One region of the Mesorhizobium sp. LNHC232B00 genome, then DNA from elsewhere that is predicted to be linked to it. Evidence: predicted binding sites of a transcription regulator. Region 1 holds the regulator's gene; the other holds the start of a gene.
What was found. Region 1 encodes LexA, which represses DNA repair genes until DNA is damaged. Its sites were predicted from a motif close to TGTTCNNNNTGTGTTCNG; they were not measured.

Region 1 (4,051 bases):
AATACTTTGCGCGCGGATCGGATCTCGAGCATCGTTCCTCCCTGACCTGACGGGTGACGGCGCCCCCGCCGTCACCCCCCCTCAGTCCCGATATCAGTCGACGATGCAGCCGCAATCGGCCATCGACGCCGGTATCTCGATGCCGAACGCAGCCATCGCCTTGCGGGAGATTTGCGGCATGTGGTCCTTGTAGGCCGGGCGCGATGGCGCGATCGTTTTCGTATCCTTGCCCTTGAGGATCTCGGCGGCGATGTTGCCGGCGTTGACGCCGACCTGCGTGTAGTTGACCGCGAAACTTGCCGGTACGGTGCCGTTGCGGACCGCGCTGTCGTCGGAGTTGACGACCGGGATGCCGGCCTGGCGAGCGGCCGCGGAGACGGCGGCGATCGCCGGCTGGATCAGGTTCGAAGCCGGGCCGTAGATGACGTCGGCCTTGCCGGCGAGCGAGGCGATGCGTTGCTGGATGTCATTGACGTTGTCGATGCCGACCTCCACGACCTCGAAGCCGGCCGCGGGCGCCGCCGCCTTGATCTTTTCGACGAGGGCAACGTCATTGGCCTCGCCTGGATTGTAAGGCACGCCGAAGCGCTTGGCGTTCGGCAACAGCTTCTTGGTGAAGGCCATCACCGCGGCGACATCCTGCAGATCGCTGGCGCCGGTCATACCTTCATCTCCCGCGTCCCACGACGGCACCAGCTTGGCCGCCACCGGATCGGTGACCGCGGCAAAGACGATCGGAATGCCGGAGCCCGCGAGTGCCTTCTTGGCGATCTGCGAGACCGGCGTGGTGATGGTGTAGATCAGCTTGGGCTGCTCGGCCTGCAGCTTGGCGATCATCTGCGGCACCAGCGATGCATCGAAATTGGTATGGCTCTCCGTGTAGACGACGTCCTTGCCCTCTACGAAGCCATTGTCCGTCAGCGCCTTCTTGAAGCCGGCTATGGCGGCGTTCAATTGCGGATGCTCGCCGAAATTGGCGATGCCGATACGGATCTGATCGGCCGCGGCGCTGCCGGCGCTGACCATCAATGCACCTGCCAGGGCCAATCCCGACAGCCATGCGGATTTCGACTTCAACATCATTTCCTCCCAGATTTGATCAGCGCCGCCTTCGGGGCACCTCCAGCGATCATGGTCAGTCCCTCGGCGCATGTCAAACATTATATATAACTCTTGCCATCACTCACCATCATATATAATTTCTCCAATGGCAGAGAACGAATGGATCGCGATGCAGGACCAGAAGAACTCCACCAAGACGGAAGCCGCCTACCAGCTTCTGCGGCGCGATATCCTCACCACCCGTCTCATGCCGGGTGCCCCGCTCAAGCTCAGCGCCTTGCGCGGCACCTATGGAGTTGGCTGGACGCCGCTGCGCGAAGCGTTGTCGCGCCTCGAAGCCGAACGCCTGGTCACCGCCATCAGCAATCGCGGCTTCGCGGTCGCCCCCGTGTCCCGCGCCGAACTTGAGGATCTGGCGCGCGCGAGGATGGTCGTCGAGATACCGCTCTTCCAGGAATCGATGGAGAAAGGCGGCCGGCAGTGGGAAGACGCGGTCGTCACCGCGCACTACCGGCTCGCCCGCTGCAAGACCGCGGTGGATGACCCATCGGATGCCGCCGTCGACCAATGGGACGAGAACCACGAGGCTTTTCACGCGGCGCTGCTGAGTGCGGCGACGTCCAGCTGGCTGTTGCGGTTTCGCTCGACGATCTCGGACCAGCTGCGCCGGCACCATCGCTTTCTTGGGCTGGCGCCGACATTGCGGGCCGCGGCCGGCCTCAAGGCTGGCTACGAGGAGGCCATGGACGCGCTGCGCGAGGCGATGGCGATCGAGCACCACACCGCAATCATGGAAGCCGCCCTGGACCGCGACGTCGAGCGGGCAAAAGCGCTGATGACGGCCCACATCGGTTATACGCTGCACGTCTATGTCCACACCGAGGACGGCGACGCGAACAAGGACGTCGGGCGCGCCGGCAGCTTGAAAGCGGTTGCCGGATGATTTCGGCACCTCCGCATCGTCCGACGCTTGGCGAGATTGCCGAAGCCCGCGATCGGTACCTGCTTCCGAACAGCTATTGTTGGCGTTTTGATTTCGTTTCGTTCACGGCAGGCAAGCCGATCGCAGGCGCGGAAATCGGCATCGCCGGGCTCTGCCGTCGGCTGATGCCGAGCCATGTCGCAAGACAGGCCACAGGCTATTAACCAAGACATTTCAATGCGGGCGACGGGCGGCAACGGGCGAAAATCCCCGATTTCCGGCCTGTCCGGCTCTGCAAATGATTACGGCCCTCTTACCAAATTCACTAAACTTTAAACGGTTGCAGAACACAACTGGAACAGATAGTGTTTGTTCTGGGTTTGTTTTTTCGATTCTGGATCAGAACCATTCTGGATCAAAACCTTGTCCAGATGCCTTGGGGGCCGCCATGCTGACACGCAAGCAACATGAACTCTTGATGTTCATTCATGAACGGCTCAAGGAAAGCGGTATTCCGCCCTCCTTCGACGAGATGAAAGAGGCGCTCGACCTCGCCTCCAAATCAGGGATCCATCGCTTGATCACGGCGCTGGAGGAACGCGGCTTCATTCGCCGGCTGCCCAACCGAGCGCGTGCGCTGGAAGTGCTGCGGCTGCCCGATTCGATCGCGCCGGGCCTCAACGCGGCGAAGAAATTCTCGCCAAGTGTCATCCAGGGAAGTCTCGGCCAAGGCGGTTTCGGTCAGGGCAGCCTCGGCCGCCAGATCAAGCCGGCACCGTCGCGCTTTGCCGCTGCCGGCAACGACGACGATGCGGTACCAGCGGTGTCCATCCCGGTTATGGGTCGCATCGCTGCCGGTGTGCCCATCGATGCCATCCAGCATCAGACGCATACCATCTCGGTGCCGCCGGACATGATCATGGGCGGCGAGCACTATGCGCTGGAGGTCAAGGGCGACTCGATGATCGAGGCCGGCATCTTCGATGGCGACACGGTCATTATCCGCAACGCCGATACGGCGAGTCCGGGCGAGATCGTCGTGGCGCTGGTCGACGAGGAGGAAGCGACCCTGAAGCGGTTCCGCCGCAAGGGTGCCTCGATTGCGCTTGAAGCCGCCAATCCGGCCTACGAGACGCGCATCTTCGGGCCGGACAGGGTCAAGGTGCAGGGCAAGCTCGTCGGGCTGATCAGGCGCTACTGAGCCGGCACGGCACTTGGCTTGTCAGGTTTGCGATAGGGCTGCAGGCCCCTCGCCTCGCGCGAAAATTTTCGCTGCGCGTGCCAGGGCCGATACGGGCTGTCCACCGCGAAGCTGATGGTTGGCGGACCGGTGGCCGATTGGCGGTCGAAGAAGATGGCCGCGCTGCCCTTGCGGGCGAGCTGCCGTTTGGTGACGACGAGAACCAGCGGATTGTGGCAGGCGTCGTAGGCCGTTGCGTCATTGACGATGATCAGGTCGGCGAAGCCACAGGCCTTCCAGGTATCCTTGCGGTCTTCGACATGCGCTATGATCGCACCGGACGGGTGCCTGGCGAGACAGACACCGTCGGTGCAATAGAACGGCGCTCCCGGCGGCAGGCTGACGGCATCAGCAATATCGAATTGTCCATCCGCCTTGTCGAACATCTCCGGCAGGATGATGGTTTCGGATCTCAGCGCGCGTTTCCAGTTGTCGACGGTGAATTCGTTCGGCCGGGCCCGGCTGACCGCGAGTTCGCCACCGCCGATCGGCAGCGCGACCAGCCGCGCGTCTTCCGAGACCAGCACATCCGGCGTGCGCGTGTCGGACACCACCAGCAAGCCGGCGAGCGCGAATGGAAGCGCTGCAAGCCGCAGCCACGTCGTCGCCATCGTCGCGATGACCAGGGCAATTGCCACCAGCAGAACGGATTGCTGTGAGATGAGCCCGACCGCATCGACCGGAGAGCGTTCTGATATCCACGCCGAAATGGCGATCATCGCGGTCAGGCCCTTGCCCATCAGGTAAAGGGATGGCGCGTCCAGGCCGAACGGCATCAGCAGCGCGCTGGCAACGGCCAGGAACATCACGAGTGAGACGATCGGCAT
Region 2 (4,051 bases), on a different contig from region 1:
AGAACGGGCCGCCGGGATGAACCAGCAGCACGCTGATGTCACCATCGCTTCGGCGATAGATCAGCAGGCCGGCACTGCGTTTTGCCATTTTGCGTGTCCATTCGTGACGCTGATACGAGGTGGCCAATTGCCGGTCGATCATGGATACCAACCCTTGCATCGGCAAATTGCGACGCTATGTCAAACACGCCCGCATTGCACCTCATGTGCGAGTCCGGCAATCTGAAGTATCACTTTGGGGCGGCGTCGAAGGTCAGGTAAGGCGTCCGAATGCAACTGGGTCTGATCGGCTACTACAGCGACTTCGTGGTCTATCCGCTGGTGATCGCCATATTGGGAATAGCCGGGTTGATCGAGGCCGGCGAGGAGAGTGCGCCGGAGTGGATCGGCATGGTCATCTTCTGTCTCGGCCTGTGGACGCTGATCGAATACGTCCTTCATCGCTTTGTCCTTCATCACATTCCCTACATCAGGGATCTGCACGACCGTCATCATGTCGAGGAGCGCAGTTCGGTGGGTACGCCGACCTGGCTCAGTCTGGGTGTGCATGCGCTGGTCGCCTTCCTGCCGGTGTGGATGGCCTTCGGTTTCGCGACCGCGAGCGCGGTCAGTTGCGGCCTGATGCTGGGCTATCTCTGGTACATCAGCGTCCACCACATGATCCATCACTGGCATCCCAGACATCCCAGTTATCTCTACACGCTCAAGCGCCGCCACGCAGTGCATCATCACATCGACGATACCGCCAATTTCGGCGTGACGTCGATATTCTGGGATCGGGTTTTCGGCACGGCGCAGCTCTGAGGGCCTGGGTGTATCTCGATCCCGGCAGGTCGGGCATCATTGTCATAGCGGCCGGCCCGAGATAGCCTGCCCCGAGATAGCCTGCATCGATGTGCTGGGACCGGGGGGCGTGACGGGAATGCTTCTGCCATTCTTGTATTGGCCTGCATCTCATCGCCTTGGCAGGCTGAAATGGGTTGCTCTTTTCGCGCCGTTCATCCTGTTGTCCGGCTACATCGCCTATGGCTTTGTCGGCATCCAGATCGACTCACCGCTCTCCGCCCTCAGGCACTTTGCCGCGTTCCCGAACTGTGCAGCGGCTCGCGCCGTCGGTCTTGCCCCCGCGCGCAGTGGGCAGCCCGGATATTGGCCGACGCATGATGCCGACAAGGACGGCATCGCTTGCGAGCCTTGGCACGGGGAAAGCGCCAGCGGCGTCAAGGTGCATCGCTATTGGCGCAGCGGCAGGTAGTTCTCACAGTTCCTTTTCCGCCAGCTCCCTGAATTCGTCGGGCACCGAGCGCGCCGCTTCGAGCGCCACCGTGCCGTAACCGACGGCCTGTTTGCCGAAGCGCTCGCGGATATTGTCGATGGCGCGGTCGGCGCCGAAGCGCGCCAGACCTTTTGCCGTGCCCGGCCGGTGCTTTTCGTCGGCAAGGCCGAGCGGCAGTTCGAGCTGCAGCTCGGCACTTTCCCAGAGATGCGAGACCGAGATCGCCAGCAGCGAGATCGTTCTTTCATGCGGATTGTCGGCGAGCACGCTGCGCACCAGATCGCCTGCGATTTCGGCCAGCATCGTGGTCGCCGAGATCGGCTGGTCGAGCGTGGTCGAGCGGGTGACGGCGCTGAGATCGGCAAAGCGCACACGCACGGTCACCGTGCGGCCGGGCCGCGCCTTGGCGCGCAGCCGGCTGGCGACGCGGTCGGCCAGATGCAGCAAGGTGGGCACGATGACCTGCGCCACCGCTGGCTTGCGGCCAAGTGCCGACTGGGCGCCGGCCGAGTGCGCCCGGCGCTTCGTCTCCAGCTTCCTCGGGTCGCGGTTCCACGACAAAGCCGAGAGCTTTTCGCCGGCGGCGGGACCGAGCAGCCGCGTCAGCGCGCCGCTGTGCGTCCTGGCCAGCTGGCCTATGGTCTCGACGCCGATTTCGGCGAGCCGCGCCCTTGTCGCCGGGCCGACGCCCCACATCAGGCCGACCGGCAAATCGTGCAGGAAGGCAAGCTCGGTGCCGGGCTCAACCACCACCAATCCGTCGGGCTTGGCGACCTGCGAGGCGATCTTGGCCAGATGCTTGGTGCGCGCGACGCCGATCGAGATCGGCAGTCCGAGTTCGGCCCGCACACGGCGACGGATGGTTGCGGCGATCTCTTGCGGTGAGCCGAACAGGTGCGTGCAGCCGGCGACATCGGCGAAGGCCTCGTCGATGGAGATGCGCTCGACCAGCGGCGTAAAATCGTCGAGCACCTTGATCGCCGCGTCGCCAAGCCGCTGGTAGTGGCTGAAATTGCCGCCGACGAAGATCAGCTGCGGGCAGAGCTCGCGCGCCTTGCGCCCCGGCATGCCGCCGCGCACGCCGAAGGCACGCGCCTCATAGGAGGCGGCGAGCACGACGCCGCCGCCGACCGCGATCGGCTTGCCGCGCAGCGATGGGTCGAGCAACTGCTCGACCGAGGCATAGAAGGCATCGAGATCGGCATGCAGGATGGTGGCTGTCGTTTCCATCCCGACCGCTCATCCGCAGTTGCTGATAGATGCGAACACATAGAGAACAAATGATGTACGACTGTCAAGCCGTGGCGTAGCTTAACAGATATTCGCCGGCTGTAGCCGAGGCTGGTAAGGTCTCATTTGCCATCGGAAGACTGCGTATCCGCCTAAACGATATGCTCCACCCGCAGCGCCGCCTTCATCCGTTCCAGCGCCGGCTCGCCGCCGGCCGCCAACTCGTCGGCGATGCGGGCGAGATGATCGTCGGCCTTGCGGTGCCTGCTGCCCCAGGCGCCGAGCGTGGCCAGCACCGGTAAAAGATCGATGCCGGCCTCGGTCAGCCGGTAGATCGCCTTCAGCCTGTGGGTCGGGTCATCGCTGCGGGTGAGAATGCCTTCGTCTTGAAGCGTCTGCAGCCGCTCGGCAAGGGTGCGTGAGGAGATGCCTTCGTCGGATTGCAGGAACTCGCGAAAGTGCTTTTTCCCGGCGAAGATCAGATCGCGGATGATGAGCAGCGTCCAGCGGTCGCCGAGCAGTTCCAGCGACAGGTTGATCGGGCACCCGGATCTTTCACGCGTCGACATCTCTATGGTTCCATTTTTAAATCACTTTACTATTGACATCATTTTTCTCGAACGTCAATAGTTCCAAATGTAAACCAATCAATGCCGAAGGATTGGCCGAGCACGCGGCCGCGATCGGCACAGCCGGAGAACGATGATGAAAAAGCTGATCCTTCAGATGCAGATGTCGGTCGATGGCTATGTCGGCGCCAATGCGGATCATCGCTGGCAACTCTGGGAGTGGGGCGACGACAATGGCTGGGACGAGGAGCTGAAGCGCGATTTCAACACCGTCTTTGCCGGTATCGACACCATCCTGCTCAGCCGCAAGATGGCCGAGGAGGGGTACCTGACCCACTGGGGCAATGCGGCGAAGAAATATCCCGACGATCCGTTCTACGCCTTCGCCCGCCGTATCGTCGAAGCACGGAAAGTGGTGCCGAGCGACAGGTTGAAAACCTCGCGGTGGGAACGCACGACGGTGGTGAGCGGCGACCTGCCGCGCGAAGTCAAGGCGCTGAAAGCGGGCGAGGGCACCGACATCGCCGTCTTCGGCGGCGCCGGCTTCGCCTCCGCGCTGATCGCGGCGGGACTGGTCGACGAGCTCCAGCTGTTCGTCAATCCGGCGGCGCTGGGCGCCGGCCGCCGCATTTTCGACCAGGGCGGCTTCCGGAACCTTCGGCTGCTCGGTTCGAATGCCTATGCCTGCGGCATGGTGGTCAACCGCTACGCGCCGAGCGGCTGAGCCTCGCATCGATAAAAAGACGTTTGGGCAGAATCCTTTGCCCGGGTCTCTTCGTCTTCAAGCTGCGGTTGCCGGGATGGCAGCAGCGGCAATCAAGACGGAGAAAAGCTGATGATCCTGGTGACGGGTGCCACGGGCCTGAACGGAAAAGCGATCGTGCGCGAGTTCGCGCGGCAGAAGCATGCGGTGCGGGCGCTGGTCCGCGATCTGAACCGGGCATCGGCTTCAGGACTGGGCGATCTGGCCGGCGTC

Region 2: the regulator LexA is predicted to act here: its motif matches at 2,538-2,555, upstream of dinB (DNA polymerase IV).

What each region holds. Positions count from the first base shown of each region.
Region 1 covers NZ_AYWP01000005.1:112,633-116,683, reverse strand. The annotation lists gene X743_RS159730 (ABC transporter ATP-binding protein) at 1-32, opposite strand, end outside; gene X743_RS159735 (ABC transporter substrate-binding protein) at 94-1,080, opposite strand; gene X743_RS159740 (GntR family transcriptional regulator) at 1,232-2,005, shown strand; gene lexA (transcriptional repressor LexA) at 2,433-3,185, shown strand; gene X743_RS159755 (ComEC/Rec2 family competence protein) at 3,179-4,051, opposite strand, start outside.
Region 2 covers NZ_AYWP01000029.1:47,611-51,661, reverse strand. The annotation lists gene X743_RS143715 (NUDIX domain-containing protein) at 1-88, opposite strand, end outside; gene X743_RS143720 (sterol desaturase family protein) at 271-804, shown strand; gene X743_RS143725 (excalibur calcium-binding domain-containing protein) at 923-1,255, shown strand; gene dinB (DNA polymerase IV) at 1,259-2,506, opposite strand; gene X743_RS143735 (helix-turn-helix domain-containing protein) at 2,659-3,075, opposite strand; gene X743_RS143740 (dihydrofolate reductase family protein) at 3,212-3,799, shown strand; gene X743_RS143745 (SDR family oxidoreductase) at 3,911-4,051, shown strand, end outside.